Regions from separate parts of the Pseudomonas sp. HN2 genome, predicted to be linked through region 3. Evidence: predicted binding sites of a transcription regulator. Region 3 holds the regulator's gene; each other region holds the start of a gene.

Region 1 (4,350 bases), 1.9 Mb from region 3:
TCGCCGCTGACTTTGCTGCCTTTGCGATCCGTGCCTTCCCAGGCGTAAACGCTGACTTTTGCTGCCTTGACCGCCATGTTCAATCCTTGGTGACCCGGTTGATTTCCTCAAGGCTGGTGATGCCTTGCATGGCCTTGTGCAGCCCGGAGGTGCGCAGGTCGGCGAAACCGTCGCGGCGCATCTGGATGTCGATCTCCAGCGAATTGCCTTCGGCCATGATCAGCCGTTGCAGGTCCGGTGTGTTTTTTACCACTTCATAAATCCCCACGCGTCCTTTGTAACCGCCATTGCAGTGATCGCAACCGACCGGCTCGTAGATCGTGAAATGACCGATGCGTTCCTCGGGGAAGCCTTCCTTGAGCAAGGTTTCGTGCGGGATCTCCAGCGGCCGCTTGCAGTGCGCGCACAATTTGCGCGCCAGACGCTGGGCGATGATCAGGCTCACCGAGGTGGCGATGTTGAAACCGGGAATGCCCATGTTGTGCAGGCGCGTGAGGGTTTCCGCTGCGCTGTTGGTGTGCAGGGTCGACAGCACCAGGTGACCGGTCTGCGCAGCCTTGATCGCGATCTCGGCGGTTTCCAGGTCGCGGATCTCGCCGACCATGATCACATCCGGGTCCTGACGCAGAAACGAACGCAGGGCCTGAGCGAAATCCAGCCCCTGGCGGGGATTGACGTTGACCTGGTTGATGCCTTCCATGTTGATCTCCACCGGGTCTTCGGCGGTGGAGATGTTGATGTCGACGGTGTTGAGGATGTTCAGCCCGGTGTACAGCGACACGGTTTTACCGGAACCGGTGGGCCCGGTGACCAGAATCATCCCTTGCGGCTGTTTCAGCGCAGCGAGGTACAAGGCTTTTTGTTCGGCCTCGTAACCCAAGGCGTCGATGCCCATTTGCGCACTGGACGGGTCGAGAATCCGGATCACCACTTTTTCGCCCCACAGGGTCGGCAGGGTGTTGACGCGGAAATCGATGGATTTGCTTTTCGACAGGCGCATCTTGATCCGCCCGTCCTGGGGTTTGCGCCGTTCCGAAATATCGAGGCTGGCCATGACCTTCAAACGTGCGGCGATGCGCCCGGCCAACTGGATCGGCGGCTTGGCCACCTCGCGCAGCATGCCGTCGGTGCGCATGCGTACCCGGTAGTTTTTCTCGTAGGGCTCGAAATGCAGGTCGGAAGAGCCGCTCTTGATCGCATCGAGCAGCATCTTGTGCACGAAGCGCACGACTGGAGCATCGTCCGCATCGAGGCCGCCGATAACGTCCTGCTTGTTGTCATCGATGGACTCGACGTCGAGGCCGTCGAGATCGACATCGGCCATTTCTTCCAGGCCCGAAGCATGGCTGTCGAAGAACTTGTCGATGGCGTCGCTGAGCTTGTCGTCCTCGACCAGAATCGCTTCGGTGCTCAGGCCGGTGCTGAACTGGATGTCGCTGATTGCCTGCTGATTGCTCGGGTCGGATAGACCCACGAACAATTTGTTGCCACGTCGCCACAGGGGCAGGGCGCAGTGCTGGCGAACCAGTTTTTCGCTAACCAGGCCCTTGGGCTGGGTCTCTTTGTCGAGGCAATTGAGATCGAGCAGGGCCATGCCGAAATGTTCCGAGGCAATCTCGGCGATCTGCCGGCTGTTGACCAGTTTGTTGTGCACCAGGTAATTGACCAGCGACACACGATTGCGCTGGGCCTGCGCCCAGGATTGCCGGGCGCTTGTTTCCGTGAGCAATTCGGCCTGGACCAATTGCTTGGCCAGACCGCTCAGAGCGATGTCATTCATGGGGATTCCGCACGCTTGCCGTTCATGACTTATAGCCTAGTCAAGTGACAGCGCCAAACACGGCCGGTGCAGGTGACAAAAAGTGTCAGATAGTGCGGTTGCCGGTTGTAGGAAACGGCGTCGGGGAATGCGCGCGCCCAGCAGACAGGGCCAAAAGGGCGTTGGCATGGGCTGTGCTGAGCCTTGTTCAGATCATGAGATTTCGACTCATGCATGGAGCGTGTCTATGAAAAAACAACAAGGCTTTACATTGATCGAGCTGCTGATCGTTGTGGCGATCATCGGCATTCTGGCGACAATCGCCCTGCCGCAGTATTCGAAATATCAGGCGCGGTCGAAGGTGACGGCGGGGCTGGCGGAGATTACTGCGCTCAAAGTACCGTTCGAGGACACGATCAATCAGGGCGGCACCCCGGATCTGACGAACGTCGCCAACGGTACTACTGCCACTTCCAACTGTACGTTGGCGGTTACAGGCACCGCGTCTACAGGCGCAGGATCAATCACTTGTACCTTGCTTAACGCGCCGGGTCCGGTTCTGGGTAAAACCGTCACGCTTTCTCGATCAGGATCCGCCACGGGCAATACTTCAGGCGCATGGACCTGCGCGACAACTGTCAACGCCGATTACTCGCCTCGTGGCTGCACGGCCAGCGGTGCGTAATCCGGTTCGCGCCTGAAGCCCGAATGCCCCGCACCGCGGGGCATTTTCTTTTCGCGAGCACTTCACAAAAGCTCCAATAATTTCAGCAGCTTATGAACTTTCCAAAAAACCGCAACTTGCATGCGAAATTGAGGTGAGTCATGCATTTTGCATGAAAATGAAAATCAGCGTTTTTCATAACTCTCTGTTTTTAAACGATTTTATACGGTCGAAAAAGTTGGCACAGCGTTCGCAATATCTCCGGTAACCCTGCTGACAAGCGTTACAGCAGACTTCCAGTAAAAACAGGAGTTACTCGTATGAAGAAGTTCGCTATCACTGCCGCTGCTACCGCTCTGACCCTGACCATGGCTGGTGGCGCTTTCGCCCAGTCCGCTCAGGCTACCCAAGCGCCAATGGTTCTGGCTGCCGGTGAAGTTACCAAGGCTAAAGAAGCTACTTCCGACACTTGGATCACCACCAAAGTGAAAAGCGATCTGGTTACCGAAAAAGGTATTCCAGGCACCGACATCAAAGTCGAAACCAACAAGGGTGTAGTTTCCCTGTCTTCTGACGTAGCTGTTACCGAAGCTCAGAAAACCACCGCGGTGAACATCACCAAGAAAATCAAAGGCGTTAAAGCAGTTTCTGCTGACGGCCTGAAAGCCGACTAAGGCAAGACTTCTCGCCTGAACCGGGAGAAGACGCGACAGACGGGCCGAGCAATACGTCTGCCGCAACTTTAGAGTTCATGCGAACGGTCACACGGATGTGACCATTACAGGCCCCGGCACTTGTGTCGGGGCCTGTTCTATTCATGGGTCACACAAAGCAAATGTAGGAGTGAGCCTGCTCGCGATAGCGGTCTGTCAGTTGACTGATGTCTCGACTGACAAACTGCGATCGCGAGCAGGCTCACTCCTACAGGGATGATGTATTGATCAGTTACCGCGTTTGCTGTTGATCTGCCGCAGGCGATTGCCTTCGAAACGCAGGTACTGGTACATGCCGTTGTTCGGGCCGTAGGTCCATTCCTCGACCTGAAACTCTTCGCGCCGATTGGCACTGCGCTTGTAGCCGAGCACGTCCCGGCCGGCCGGCTCGCCACATTTTTGCAGCACCTCGCTCGTGCGGTCGCCGAGGCTGATCAACTGGCTGCCGCAGCGCAAAGTGTCCGAAGCCGACGCGTGGCCAGCAACACATATCAGAGCGATCATCGCCAGCCAGTTACGCATGATCATTCGGCATCCAGATGCATTTGCGTTACCACGCGGCCATCGCTTTCGGCTTCGCCGAGGTTGGCGTCGATGAAGTACACCCGGTCATCCTCGAGCTTGCCCTTGTCGACCAGATAATCCTTGATGGTGCTGGCGCGATCCTGGCCCAACTGTCGCAGCAGCACGTCGCTACCACTCCAGAACGCGATCACGCCCTGGCGCATTTTTGCCGTGCGTTCTTCCTTGCCCAGATCCTTCCATTCTGCTGGCGGCTGGGTTTTCAGGCGGGTGCGGTAGATACCTTCGAGCAGCGCGCCTTTCTCGCCTTCCGGCACTTGCAGCAGCGAGGCCTGGGCCGGGACTTTATCGCCACGGCGCTGGAGCATCTTGTAGTAGTTGTACTGGTATTCGCGTTCCAGACGCTGCTCGGCGAGCAACGGCCCGTCGCTGCTTTTCGCGGCAGTGCCTTCAATTTCCAGGCGTAGCGCCGGACGCTCCTTGAGCGCTTGCGACAGTTTCACCAGCGCCGCTTCGGCGTCTTTGCTCAAGTCGCTGGAGCCCGGCGCGAAGGATACGGTGCCGAGGTCTTCGGAGCCGCCACCACTGACCAGCCCACCGATCATCTTGAACGGCGCGGCGGCGGCTTTGACGATGAGGTTGCGCAGGGTCTGCCAGACGATCGGCATCACGCTGAACTGCGGATTGTTCAG
Region 2 (4,350 bases), 1.2 Mb from region 3:
GGACAATGCCAACTCACCCAGACATTCGACATCGTCCAGCGTCAGACACGGCACTTGCACACTGGCCGACAGGATCCCCAAGGCAATCGCCAGATCGAAGCGCCCGCCATCCTTGGGCAGATCCGCCGGCGCCAGATTCAAAGTGATCCGCCGCGCCGGAAACTGCAACCCGGAGTTGATGATCGCGCTGCGTACCCGATCCTTGCTCTCCTTCACCGCCGCCTCGGGCAGTCCGACCATGGTCAGGGAGGGCAGACCGTTTGCCAGATGAACTTCGACAGTGACGGCGGGAGCATCCACGCCAATCTGGGCGCGACTGTGGACGATGGAGAGGGACATGGTCGTTCCTTGAGCTGAATCGGGGTCCGCTTCCTGCGGGTTTTTTAAGGGTAGTTGGGAGAACGAATGCAGGTGGCACGGACGCGAGGCTAAACCTTCACTGGATGTTGCCAAGGTGCCCTTGCCGAGTTCAGTGGAGGCGCCACATTAGTTTTTTGCTTTGGGGTTTTTTACCTGGCTTCCTCCCCCGGCCAGCCAACCATCCGGTTCAAGTTCTTTACCGTAGTTGGCCGCTACCTCAATAAACCGACGCTGTTTGGCTGAAATACCTCCGGCTAACCGAAGTGCTTCATTGTGATATCCAACAATCTCCAGCAGCTTTTCCCTTCTCTTTTTGTCTTTCATTGAGACCTCGATTTTTGGGGTGACAGATGCTTCGCTGGTCACCGTAGTACAAGGAGGAAAGGTCACGTAATCAGGCGCAGACGCTGATTTTTGTAGGGCCGTGCCCTTTTAGTTGTAGGACGCCGGCGAAGGGGGTGTGAAGGTCTTGTATCCGGGGGGCGGATGCTCCAGTTTGGCCACTCAACGCAGCCTCTGGAGGCGAACAATGGACCGCAGTGGTATGCGCCCGACTCATCGGGCGAGGTTCTGAATAAGGAATTCATGGAGCCGTTGGGCATGACCGTCATGGAGCTGGCCATGCCCACGAAATGGCCCGAAAGTGAGATCGAAAAGCTTGTGAAATGCCAACTCAGGATCTGCGCCGATCTGGCAATCAGCCTTGCCATTCATCTCAACACTACGCCTGAGTTCTCGATGAATCTTCACTCGACTTACGATTTGCGCAGGGCCCAGCTCAGGCATGCGGGCTTATAGCGATTGCAGCATCCGCGAAGCCCTTTTCCACCAAGGCCCCGTCATTGGGCGCTTGGTCTGTTCCCGCTCCACCATCATCTGCGGCGCATCGTGTGACCGTATCCACGGCTGGGCGTTTTCGATCTAGTTGAAACCTGGGCTTTTCGACGCAATCGGACGGCGGTGGTGCAGGTTGTAGGACGTTGCCGGGATGGTTGAAGGGCTGGAGATCAAAAGATCGCAGCCTTCGGCAGCTCCTACAGGGGGCGCGGATTATTCAGCGGGCGGTGTCAGCTTGGCTTCCATCTCGGCAACCTTGGCTTCGAGGCTTTCGAGGCGGGCACGGGTACGCGCCAACACAACCATCTGGCTATCAAACTCTTCACGGCTGACCAGGTCGAGTTTGCTGAAGGCACTCTGCAGCAGCATTTTGAACTGGCTTTCGATTTCGGCTTTCGGCAGTGGCGTGTCGCCGCTGAACAGGCGGGAGGCGGTGCCGCTCAGGGCGTCGAGGAAGTCTTTGGGCGCGAGCATGGGGAATGTCCTGGAAACAATGGCCGGCAGTGTATCACGCAGTGTCTATAGTCAATCCCGTTGCTCGGATGCACGCTTTTCGCGCAGGGGGACGGACGGTGGCGCACCGTTGTTGTGCGTATCGGTAAACGCTTTTCTGCGCGAGTGCGCGCAACCGAGGCCAAACGGTTGAAATGCCGCGCTTTTGCCGAGCTGGCAAGGTTTCTGCTTAGTCACCCTCGACCCATGCACTGATGCAGTCGCTGTGACGAATGCAGTGCGGCAGACGAAGCGGGGAGTTTCGTCTGATGCGGTTAGCTGGCGTCAACGATGCGTTACAAAGCCAGGCACTGCGCTTAGACTTGAGACGGGTTTGTTTTCCTGGGGCAAGTCCACCAATTCGGGAGAGAGTTTCATGAAGCTAGTCACTGCCATCATCAAGCCGTTCAAGTTGGACGACGTGCGCGAGTCGCTGTCCGAAATCGGCGTGCAGGGCATTACCGTCACTGAAGTCAAAGGCTTCGGCCGGCAGAAGGGTCACACCGAGCTGTATCGCGGCGCGGAATATGTGGTCGATTTTCTGCCCAAGGTGAAAATCGACGTGGCCATCGACGACAAGGATCTGGATCGGGTTATCGAGGCGATAACCAAGGCGGCCAACACCGGCAAGATCGGTGACGGCAAGATCTTCGTGGTCAATCTGGAACAGGCGATCCGCATCCGTACCGGCGAAACCGATACCGACGCGATCTAAGCGCCGCCACAAACCCAACGCCCCAGGAGAAAACAATATGACTCTGCGTAAATTCGCAGGGCTAGGCGCCCTGTTGTCCATCGTAATGCCCGGCATCGCCATGGCGGCAGACGAAGTGGCAGCGCCAGTCCTCAATTCCGGCGACACCGCCTGGATGCTCACCTCCACAGCCCTCGTGCTGTTCATGACCATTCCCGGCCTGGCGCTGTTCTACGGCGGCATGGTTCGCTCGAAAAACATTCTTTCCGTGCTGATGCAGTGCTTCGCCATTACCGGTCTGATCAGCATCCTGTGGGTCATTTATGGCTACAGCATTGCCTTCGACACCACCGGCATGGAGCAGGGCGTCGTCAACTTCAATTCGTTCTTCGGCGGCATGGGCAAGGCGTTCCTCGCCGGTGTCACGCCTTCGAGCATCACCGGCCCGGCGGCGCTGTTCCCTGAGGCGGTGTTCATCACCTTCCAGATGACCTTCGCGATCATCACCCCGGCGCTGATCGTCGGTGCGTTCGCCGAGCGCATGAAGTTCTCCGCGATGCTGATCTTCATGGGCATCTGGTTCACTCTGGTTTATGCACCGATCGCGCACATGGTCTGGTCCGGTAACGGCGGCCTGATGTGGGACTGGGGCGTACTCGACTTCGCTGGCGGCACCGTGGTGCACATCAACGCCGGTATCGCCGGTCTGGTAGCGTGCCTGGTACTGGGCAAGCGCAAAGGTTTCCCGACCACCCCGATGGCTCCGCATAACCTCGGTTACACGCTGATGGGCGCGGCGATGCTGTGGGTCGGCTGGTTCGGCTTCAACGCCGGTTCCGCTGCAGCCGCCAACGGCACTGCCGGCATGGCGATGCTGGTTACCCAGATTGCCACCGCTGCTGCGGCACTGGGCTGGATGTTTGCCGAGTGGGTCACCCACGGCAAGCCAAGCGCCCTGGGCATCGCCTCGGGTGTGGTCGCCGGTCTGGTTGCGATTACACCGGCGGCTGGCACCGTGGGCCCGATGGGTGCACTGGTGATCGGTCTGGCCGCAGGCGTGGTGTGCTTCTTCTGCGCCACCACCCTGAAACGCAAACTCGGCTATGACGATTCCCTGGATGCCTTCGGCGTGCATGGTATCGGCGGTATCCTCGGCGCGATCCTCACCGGCGTTTTCGCAGCACCGGCACTGGGCGGCTTCGGCACCGTGACTGACATTGGCGCGCAGGTCTGGATTCAGATCAAGGGCGTCGGCTTCACCGTGATCTACACCGCGATCGTCACCTTCATCATCCTCAAGGTGCTGGATGCCGTCATGGGTCTGCGTGTTACCGAGGAAGAAGAGTCGGTCGGCCTCGATCTGGCACAACACAACGAACGTGGCTACAACCTGTAAGTACGCGCGATAAAAAATTGCCCGGTTCGCCGGGCATTTTTTTGTCCGGGATTTGTCATTCAAGGAGCAGCTGAAAGGATTTTTCTTACGGCTTTGGTCGTCTTTACGACGAGGCTTTTTCTGCGGGCAATCGCTTACATCGCTGCAGGAATATTAGGGCCTTTGTTTTTTTTCAGAGCACGCTAGAATGCGCCCCGAACGAGCGGAGAACTGTATGTGGCAACAGACTCTGATAACCCTGCGGGCAAGGCCCCGGGGCTTTCATCTGGTAACCGACGAGTTGCTCGCAGGCTTGCCTGAACTCAAGACCTGTCGGGTCGGTCTGTTGCATTTGTGGCTGCAGCACACGTCGGCGTCGTTGACCATCAACGAGAACGCCGATCCGGCAGTCCGCCGCGACTTCGAACGATTTTTCAATCGCCTGATCCCACAAGGAACAGACGGCTTCGAGCACAACGACGAAGGCCCGGATGATCTCCCGGCGCACTTCAAGGCCAGCGTGCTGGGTTGCCAGGTCAGTCTGCCGGTTGCGGCAGGGCGCCTTGCACTGGGTACCTGGCAGGGCATTTAT
Region 3 (4,350 bases):
ATCTGCCAGACTTGCCGGTAATCCGCCGCGTAGGGCTGGGCATGGCGGTGGCCAACGCTGCCGATTTCGTCCGCGAACACGCCCACGGCGTTACCCGCGCCCGTGGCGGCGAAGGTGCCGCCCGCGAATTCTGCGAATTGATCCTGCGCGCCCAGGGCCGCCTTGAAGCGGCCAACGCCGCGTACCTGTGAGCCAGACCATGTTTAGCAAAAAGTTTCGCAACTTCCTGCTGTTCGGCTGCATCGCGGCGATTTTCGCCGCGGTCGGCTATTGGAACATCAGCCCGGAACGCTTCCTCGACAAGCCGCCGGTCTCGACTGCCGAGAACCCGATCGACTGGTACGCGACCAACACGCACACCATCCAGTACCTGCCCGACGGCAAGGTGCAATACGAGATGACCTCCGACAAGGCCGAGCACGTCAAGGCCACCGATGTCACGCTGGTGACCAAGCCTGATTTGAACATGTATCGCGGCACCGACTTCCCGTGGCACGTGACCAGCGAGCGCGGCGAAGTGAACTCGGGCGGTACCGAAGTGGAATTGATCGATTCGGTCCGCGTACAGCGCACCGATGAGAAAAAGCGCGGCACCCTGATCACCAGCACCCGCATGACGGTGTTCCCGCAGCAGGAATATGCGCAGACTGCGCAACCCGTTAGAATCGAGGGCGCTGGCGGCGTGTCGACTGGCGTCGGAATGAAAGCGTACCTGAAGGACAGCAGGATACACCTGCAATCGAACGTAAGAGGACAGTATGAGGCTCGTTAAAACCCTCCCTATTTTGCTCAGTCTGGGCGCAGCACTGGGAAGCGCGAGCGCCTGGTCCCTGCCGAACGATCAGCAGCAACCTATCCGCATTCAGGCCGACGACGCCCAACTGGACGACAAGAATGGCATCGCCACCTATAAAGGTGACGTGATCATTACCCAGGGCTCGATGATCGTTAAAGGCAACACGGTGACCATGACTCGCGCGCCCAACGGCGATATCGACGTGGTGACCTCGGTGGGCAACCTGGCTTACTTCGAGCAGTTGCAGACCCAGGGCGACGCCAACCCGGTCAAGGGCTACGGCGTGACGATTCAATACCACGCCCAGCAGAACCGCGTGGTGCTGATCGACAAGGCCAAGGTTATCGACAAGGATAACAACGTCACCCAGGGCGAAAAAATCGTCTACGACACCGTGAAGAAACTGGCCAGCGCCGGTCGCGCCACGGGCAGCAAGGTCACCGAATCGCGTCCGCGCATCGACATGGTGATCCAGCCGAAGAAGAAAACCGAAGAGAAATCCCAGTAATGGCAACTCTGAAAGCTCAGCACTTGGCCAAGGCCTATAAAAGCCGCCAGGTCGTGCGTGACGTCAGTCTGTCGATCGACAGCGGGCAGATCGTCGGCCTGCTCGGCCCGAACGGCGCCGGCAAGACGACCTGCTTCTACATGATCGTCGGCCTGGTGCAGGCCGATCAGGGCCGGGTGCTGATCGATGATCTGGACGTCAGCCACCAGCCGATGCACGGCCGCGCCAAGGCCGGTATCGGCTATCTGCCGCAAGAAGCGTCGATCTTCCGCAAACTGTCGGTCGCCGACAACATCATGGCGATCCTCGAGACCCGTCCTGAACTCGACAAGGCCGGTCGTCGCAAGGAGCTGGAAAGCCTGTTGCAGGAATTCCACATCAGCCACATCCGCGACAACCTCGGCATGAGCCTGTCCGGTGGCGAGCGTCGCCGGGTGGAAATCGCTCGCGCTCTGGCCACTGCGCCGAAATTCATCCTGCTCGACGAACCGTTCGCCGGTGTCGACCCGATCTCGGTCGGCGACATCAAGCAGATCATCCACCACCTCAAGGCCAAGGGCATCGGGGTGCTGATCACCGACCACAACGTCCGTGAGACGCTGGATATCTGCGAAACCGCTTACATCGTCAACGACGGTCAACTGATCGCTGAAGGCGATGCCGAGACCATCCTGGCCAACGATCTGGTCAAGGAAGTGTATCTGGGTCACGAGTTCCGCCTGTAAGCGCGCCAGCGCTGTATCGATTCAAGGCGCATTTATCCGCTTTAATTGTTACAGCGCTCTAGGCAAACACTTCAGTTTCAGGCATATAATTTGCTTAAGTTTGGCGCTTCGGCGCCCTGTAGTGGATGGCGCAAAGCGCCGGCGAATAAGGTGTTAAGCCCCTGCCATGAAACCATCGCTAGTCTTGAGAATGGGCCAGCAGCTGACGATGACACCGCAGCTGCAACAGGCCATCCGCCTGCTCCAATTGTCGACCCTGGACCTGCAACAGGAAATCCAGGAGGCTCTGGAATCCAATCCGATGCTCGAACGCCAGGAAGAAGGCGACGACTTCGATAACGCCGACCCCTTGGCCGACAACGCCGAACAGAAGCCCGCCGAAATCCAGGAACCCTCGTATCAGGAAGCCGCGCCGACGGTGGACAACCTTGAAGATGGCGAATGGAACGAGCGCATCCCCAACGAACTGCCGGTAGACACCGCCTGGGAAGATGTTTATCAGACCAGCGCCAGCAGCCTGCCCAGCAGCGATGACGACGAGTGGGATTTCACCACCCGCACTTCCGCCGGCGAGAGCCTGCAGAGCCATCTGCTCTGGCAACTGAACCTGGCGCCGATGTCCGACACCGATCGCCTGATCGCCGTGACCCTGATCGATTGCATCAACAATCAGGGTTACCTGGACGAAACGCTCGAAGAAATTCTCGAAGCGTTCGACCCGGAACTGGACATCGAGCTCGACGAAATCGAAGCCGTCCTGCATCGCATCCAGCAATTCGAGCCCGCCGGGATCGGCGCACGCAACCTCAGCGAATGCCTGCTGCTGCAATTGCGCCAGCTGCCCGCGAAGACGCCGTGGCTCACCGAGGCCAAACGTCTGGTCGCCGATTACATCGACCTGCTCGGCAGCCGCGATTACAGCCAGTTGATGCGGCGCATGAAGCTCAAGGAAGACGAACTGCGCCAGGTCATCGAACTGGTGCAGAGCCTCAATCCGCGTCCGGGCTCGCAGATCGAATCGACCGAAGCCGAATACGTCATTCCCGATGTGATCGTGCGCAAGGACAACGAGCGCTGGCTGGTGGAACTGAACCAGGAATCGGTGCCACGCCTGCGCGTCAACGCCCAGTACGCCGGTTTTGTGAAGCGTGCCGACACCAGCGCCGACAACACTTTCATGCGCAATCAGTTGCAGGAAGCCCGCTGGTTCATCAAGAGCCTGCAGAGCCGCAACGAAACCCTGATGAAAGTGGCCACGCAGATCGTCGAACATCAGCGCGGTTTCCTCGAATATGGCGACGAAGCGATGAAGCCGCTGGTGCTGCATGACATCGCCGAAGCGGTCGGCATGCACGAGTCGACGATCTCACGGGTGACCACCCAAAAATTCATGCATACCCCGCGCGGTATTTATGAACTGAAATACTTTTTCTCCAGCCACGTCAGCACCTCCGAAGGCGGCGAATGCTCGTCCACGGCGATTCGCGCGATCATCAAGAAACTGGTCGCGGCGGAAAATCAGAAAAAGCCGTTGAGTGACAGCAAGATCGCTGGTTTACTGGAGGCACAAGGCATTCAGGTGGCTCGCCGCACCGTCGCCAAGTACCGCGAATCCCTCGGAATCGCGCCTTCGAGCGAACGCAAGCGGTTGATGTAAGCCACGTTACAGCGTTCCAGTGGCAGGCTTTTCGGCCTGCCGCTTTATGCACTGGCAACGAAGGAGAAGCTGTATGCAAGTCAACATCAGTGGACACCAACTGGAAGTGACCCAACCTCTGCGTTCCTACATCGAGGAAAAACTCCAACGACTGGAGCGACATTTCGACAAGATCACCAACGTGCAGGTCACGATGTGCGTCGAAAAGCTGAAGCAGAAGATCGAAGCCACCTTGCATATCCCCGGCAGCGAAGTGGTCGCCAACGCAGAAGATACCGACATGTATGCTGCGATCGACTCACTCACCGACAAGCTGGATCGCCAACTCAAAAAGCATAAGGAAAAGACCCAGAGCCTCCTCCAGGGCGCAACCGGTCGTTAACCCCCCTATCCCATGATCCGACTTGAAACCATCCTGACCCCCGGCCGTTCCCAGGTGAACGCGCCGGGCGGCAGCAAGAAAAAAGCCCTCGAACAGATTGCCAACCTGATCCACCGCGAAGTGCCGGATCTGGCGATGCAGGATGTCTTCGAGGCGCTGATCGCCCGTGAGAAACTCGGCTCCACCGGTTTCGGCAACGGCATCGCCATTCCCCACTGCCGCCTCAAGGGCTGCACGGCGCCGGTCAGCGCGCTGCTGCACCTCGAAGCCCCGATCGATTTC
Region 4 (4,350 bases), 2.6 Mb from region 3:
AACAACACTTGGCGTTGATGTAGGAGTCTGGGCATGGCTGGTGTAATGGATTCGGTGAACCAGCGCACGCAACTGGTAGGGCAGAATCGCCTCGAGCTGCTGTTGTTCCGTCTTGACGGGCCGCAGCTCTACGGGATCAACGTGTTCAAGGTACGGGAAGTGTTGCAGTGCCCGTCACTGACCTTGATGCCCAAATCCAGTCCTGTCGTGTGCGGGGTAGCGAATATACGGGGAGCGACCATTCCGATCCTGGATCTGGCAATGGCAACGGGCTCCGGTGCGTTGAAAGACAAGAACAGTCCGTTCGTGATCATCACGGAGTACAACACCAAGACCCAGGGTTTCCTGGTCCGCTCGGTGGAGCGCATCGTCAACATGAACTGGGAAGAGATCCATCCGCCTCCCAAGGGCACCGGTCGCGATCACTACCTGACCGCTGTGACTCGGGTCGACAACCAGTTAGTCGAAATCATCGACGTCGAGAAGGTGCTGGCCGAAGTAGCGCCGACGCCGGAAGCGATTTCGGTGGGCGTGGTCGATGTCGAGACGCAGACCAAAGCGCTGTCGCTGCGGGTGCTGACAGTCGATGACTCGTCGGTGGCGCGCAAGCAGGTCACGCGTTGTCTGCAGACCATCGGTGTCGAAGTGGTGGCGCTGAACGACGGCAAGCAGGCGCTGGATTACCTGCGCAAGCTGGTCGACGAGGGCAAGAAGCCGGAAGAAGAGTTCCTGATGATGATTTCCGACATCGAGATGCCGGAGATGGACGGGTACACCCTGACGGCGGAAATCCGCGGCGACGCGCGCATGCAAAAGCTCCATATCATCCTGCATACTTCGTTGTCGGGGGTATTCAACCAGGCGATGGTCAAGAAAGTCGGTGCTGATGACTTTCTGGCCAAATTCCGTCCTGATGACCTCGCGTCCCGGGTAGTCGACCGGATCAAAGCAGCAGATATCAGCTAAGGGCCTTCTGCCCCTGGCGTTCAACACGATTTAAGAGGCGGCATCATTGTCTACGGGTAATTTGGATTTCGAACAGTTCCGGGTCTTCCTGGAAAAAGCCTGTGGCATTCTGCTCGGTGAAAACAAGCAGTATCTGGTCTCGAGCCGTCTCAACAAACTGATGGAGCAGCAAGGCATCAAGTCTTTGGGTGAGCTGGTTCAGCGCATCCAGACCCAGCCGCGCAGCGGTTTGCGCGAGCAGGTGGTCGATGCCATGACGACCAACGAAACCCTGTGGTTTCGTGACACCTATCCGTTTGAAGTCTTGAAGAACAAGGTACTGCCGGAAGCGATCAAGGCCAGCCCCAACCAGCGTCTGCGGATCTGGTCGGCGGCCTGCTCGTCGGGTCAGGAACCGTACTCGCTGTCGATGTCGATCGACGAGTTCGAGCGCAGCAACCTGGGCCAGTTGAAGATGGGCGTGCAGATCGTTGCCACTGACCTGTCGGGACTGATGCTCAACAATTGCAAGACCGGCGAGTACGACAGCCTGGCGATCGGTCGCGGACTGTCGCCGGAACGCCTGCAACGCTATTTCGACCCGAAAGGGCCGGGGCGCTGGGTGGTCAAGGCGCCAATCAAGAGCCGGGTGGAATTCCGCTCGTTCAACCTGCTCGACAGCTACGCAGCGCTGGGCAAGTTCGACATCGTGTTTTGCCGCAATGTGTTGATCTACTTCTCTGCCGAAGTGAAGAAAGACATCCTGTTGCGCATTCACAGCACGTTGAAGCCGGGCGGGTATCTGTTCCTTGGCGCGTCTGAGGCGCTGAACGGTTTGCCGGATCATTACCAGATGGTTCAGTGCAGCCCGGGGATTATCTACAAGGCGAAATAACCGGTTCGCGGCAATACAAAAACGGGAGGCCCTCAAGGTCTCCCGTTTTTTATGCCTGAATGTTCTCTGCGAAACTCCATGGCTCCTCTGTAGGAGTGAGCCTGCTCGCGATAGCGGTCTACCAGATGCCACATAAGTGACTGATACACCGCAATCGCGAGCAGGCTCACTCCTACAATGGATCTGCGGCGTCAGGGAGAGGGACGGCAAGCGGCAGAAAAGCGGCATCCAGCGGAAACCGGTTGCCGCTTTTCTGGCATTGCCGCTTTGCCTGTTCGGCGCAAAGCCCCGGAATACGGGGGTTCTTCCATTTGGCACGGCGCTTGCTAAAGCTCAGTTACGAAAAACCGGTCACCTGAAGGTTCCCGACATGAGCATCAGCTTCGACAAAGCGCTGGGCATTCACGAAAAGGCATTGGGCTTCCGTGCCCAGCGTGCTGAAGTGCTGGCCAACAACATCGCCAACGCCGACACCCCGAACTACAAGGCGCGGGATCTGGATTTCTCCAAAGTGCTCGAAGCACAGACCGAGAAGACCAAGACCGGCGGCCACTTTGCCCTGAACATGACCAACAGCCGCCACATCGAGGCTGAAGGGTTGGGCAACGGCGACGAGTCGCTGATGTATCGCACGCCGATGCAGCCTTCCATCGACCAGAACACCGTCGACGCTCAACTGGAACAGTCGAACTACGCGGAAAACGCGGTCGGCTTCCAGGCCAGCTTCACCTTGCTCAACAGCAAATTCAAAGGGCTGGTGTCAGCCCTGCGCGGAGAATAATCCATGTCCCTGTCCAGCGTTTTCAACATTGCCGGCAGCGGCATGAGCGCGCAGACCACGCGTCTGAACACCGTGGCGTCGAACATCGCCAACGCCGAAACCGTTTCGTCGAGCATCGACCAGACCTACCGCGCCCGTCACCCGGTGTTCGCCACCATGTTCCAGGGCGGCCAGGCCGGCGGCAGCGATTCGCTGTTCCAGAACCAGGACGCAGCCGGGCAGGGCGTGCAGGTGCTTGGCGTGGTCGAAGACCAGAGCAACCTCGAAGCGCGCTACGAGCCGAACCATCCGGCCGCTGACGCCAAGGGCTATGTCTATTACCCGAACGTCAACGTGGTGGAAGAAATGGCTGACATGATTTCCGCGAGTCGTTCGTTCCAGACCAACGCCGAAATGATGAACACCGCCAAAACCATGATGCAGAAGGTACTGACCCTCGGTCAGTAATAAGGGACGAATGCCATGAGCGTTACGGACACCACCAGCACCCTGAGCATGAAGGACATCCTGGCCAACTCGTCGAAGACGGCCAGCAGCACGACGCCGGGCGGCATCGCCTCGGCGACCAACAGTGCCACCGGCGGCCAGGCGCTGGGCAAGGATGCGTTCCTGCAATTGCTGGTCACCCAGCTGAAAAACCAGAACCCGCTCGACCCGCAGGACAACAGCGCTTTCGTGGCGCAACTGGCGCAGTTCAGCAGTCTTGAAGGCATCACCACGCTGAACTCCACCGTCAGTGGCCTTGCCGGCAACTACAACTCGTCGCAGGCGCTGCAGGCGTCGTCGCTGGTCGGTCGCAACGTGATCGTGCAGACCAACACCGCCCAGCTCGATGACCCGAGCAAAGGCCTGACCGGTTCGGTCACCGTGCCTTCGTCGATTGCCGGCGGCACCGTGACCATCACCGACAAGGACGGCAAAGCCGTGCGCACCATCGACCTCGGCAGCCGCGCCGCCGGCGATGCCAGCTTCACTTGGGACGGCAAGGACACCGCCGGCACCGTGGTTCCGGTCGGCACTTACACGTTCAAGGCCAACGCACCGATCAACGGCACCGCGACCGACCTGGCGACCTACCTGCCAGCGACGGTCAACAGCGTGACGATCAGCCAGACCGGTGGCGAGCTGATGCTCAACCTGGCCGGCAAGGGCACCGTTGCCCTGTCCAAAGTACAAACCATTGGTATATAGAGCCGACTAACCCGGCACGAAGGAGTGGAACATGTCTTTTAACATCGGCCTTAGCGGTCTCTATGCCGCCAACAAACAACTCGACGTGACCGGCAACAACATCGCCAACGTCGCCACCGCCGGTTTCAAATCCTCCCGCGCGGAATTCGAGGACGTGTATTCGTCGACCCGCCTGGGCAGCGGCAGCAAAGTCATCGGTAACGGCGTGCGCCTGGCCAACGTGTCCCAGCAGTTCACCCAGGGTGACATCAACAACACTGGCAACGTGCTGGACATGGGCATCAACGGTTCCGGCTTCTTCACCATGAGCAACAATGGCTCGATCTCGTATACCCGTGCCGGTACGTTCAAGGTCGACAACGCCGGTTACATCACCAACACCGACTACACCTCGCGTCTGCAGGGTTACGGTGTGGATGCCAACGGCAAGATCATCAACGGCGTGTTGACCGATCTGAAGATCGACACCTCGAACCTGGCGCCGAAGTCGTCTTCTTCGGTGACCTCGAGCATCAACCTCAATTCGTCTTCGCCAGTG

Evidence for each region. Region 3 encodes sigma-54, which starts transcription at its own class of promoters, with help from an activator protein. Its sites were predicted from a motif close to ANTGGCATNNANNTTGCTNT; they were not measured.
Region 1: the regulator sigma-54 is predicted to act here: its motif matches at 1,941-1,960, upstream of LIS66_RS22755 (pilin).
Region 2: the regulator sigma-54 is predicted to act here: its motif matches at 1,863-1,882, upstream of glnK (P-II family nitrogen regulator).
Region 4: the regulator sigma-54 is predicted to act here: its motif matches at 2,151-2,170, upstream of flgB (flagellar basal body rod protein FlgB).

What each region holds. Positions count from the first base shown of each region.
Region 1 covers NZ_CP085885.1:5,141,448-5,145,797, reverse strand. Annotated here, with positions in the region: gene LIS66_RS22765 (type II secretion system F family protein) at 1-77, opposite strand, end outside; gene pilB (type IV-A pilus assembly ATPase PilB) at 80-1,780, opposite strand; gene LIS66_RS22755 (pilin) at 2,007-2,444, shown strand; gene LIS66_RS22750 (BON domain-containing protein) at 2,744-3,097, shown strand; gene LIS66_RS22745 (DUF2845 domain-containing protein) at 3,365-3,664, opposite strand; gene LIS66_RS22740 (DUF748 domain-containing protein) at 3,661-4,350, opposite strand, start outside.
Region 2 covers NZ_CP085885.1:5,852,080-5,856,429, reverse strand. Annotated here, with positions in the region: gene LIS66_RS26120 (YifB family Mg chelatase-like AAA ATPase) at 1-339, opposite strand, end outside; gene LIS66_RS26115 (hypothetical protein) at 487-684, opposite strand; gene LIS66_RS27775 (helix-turn-helix transcriptional regulator) at 961-1,158, shown strand; gene LIS66_RS26105 (accessory factor UbiK family protein) at 1,411-1,671, opposite strand; gene glnK (P-II family nitrogen regulator) at 2,066-2,404, shown strand; gene LIS66_RS26095 (ammonium transporter) at 2,442-3,779, shown strand; gene LIS66_RS26090 (secondary thiamine-phosphate synthase enzyme YjbQ) at 3,994-4,350, shown strand, end outside.
Region 3 covers NZ_CP085885.1:1,000,807-1,005,156, reverse strand. Annotated here, with positions in the region: gene LIS66_RS04275 (KdsC family phosphatase) at 1-191, shown strand, start outside; gene lptC (LPS export ABC transporter periplasmic protein LptC) at 200-772, shown strand; gene lptA (lipopolysaccharide transport periplasmic protein LptA) at 759-1,304, shown strand; gene lptB (LPS export ABC transporter ATP-binding protein) at 1,304-2,029, shown strand; gene LIS66_RS04255 (RNA polymerase factor sigma-54) at 2,196-3,686, shown strand; gene hpf (ribosome hibernation-promoting factor, HPF/YfiA family) at 3,760-4,068, shown strand; gene ptsN (PTS IIA-like nitrogen regulatory protein PtsN) at 4,081-4,350, shown strand, end outside.
Region 4 covers NZ_CP085885.1:4,485,273-4,489,622, reverse strand. Annotated here, with positions in the region: gene LIS66_RS19820 (chemotaxis protein CheV) at 34-966, shown strand; gene cheR (protein-glutamate O-methyltransferase CheR) at 1,013-1,840, shown strand; gene flgB (flagellar basal body rod protein FlgB) at 2,211-2,621, shown strand; gene flgC (flagellar basal body rod protein FlgC) at 2,625-3,068, shown strand; gene flgD (flagellar hook assembly protein FlgD) at 3,084-3,812, shown strand; gene flgE (flagellar hook protein FlgE) at 3,844-4,350, shown strand, end outside.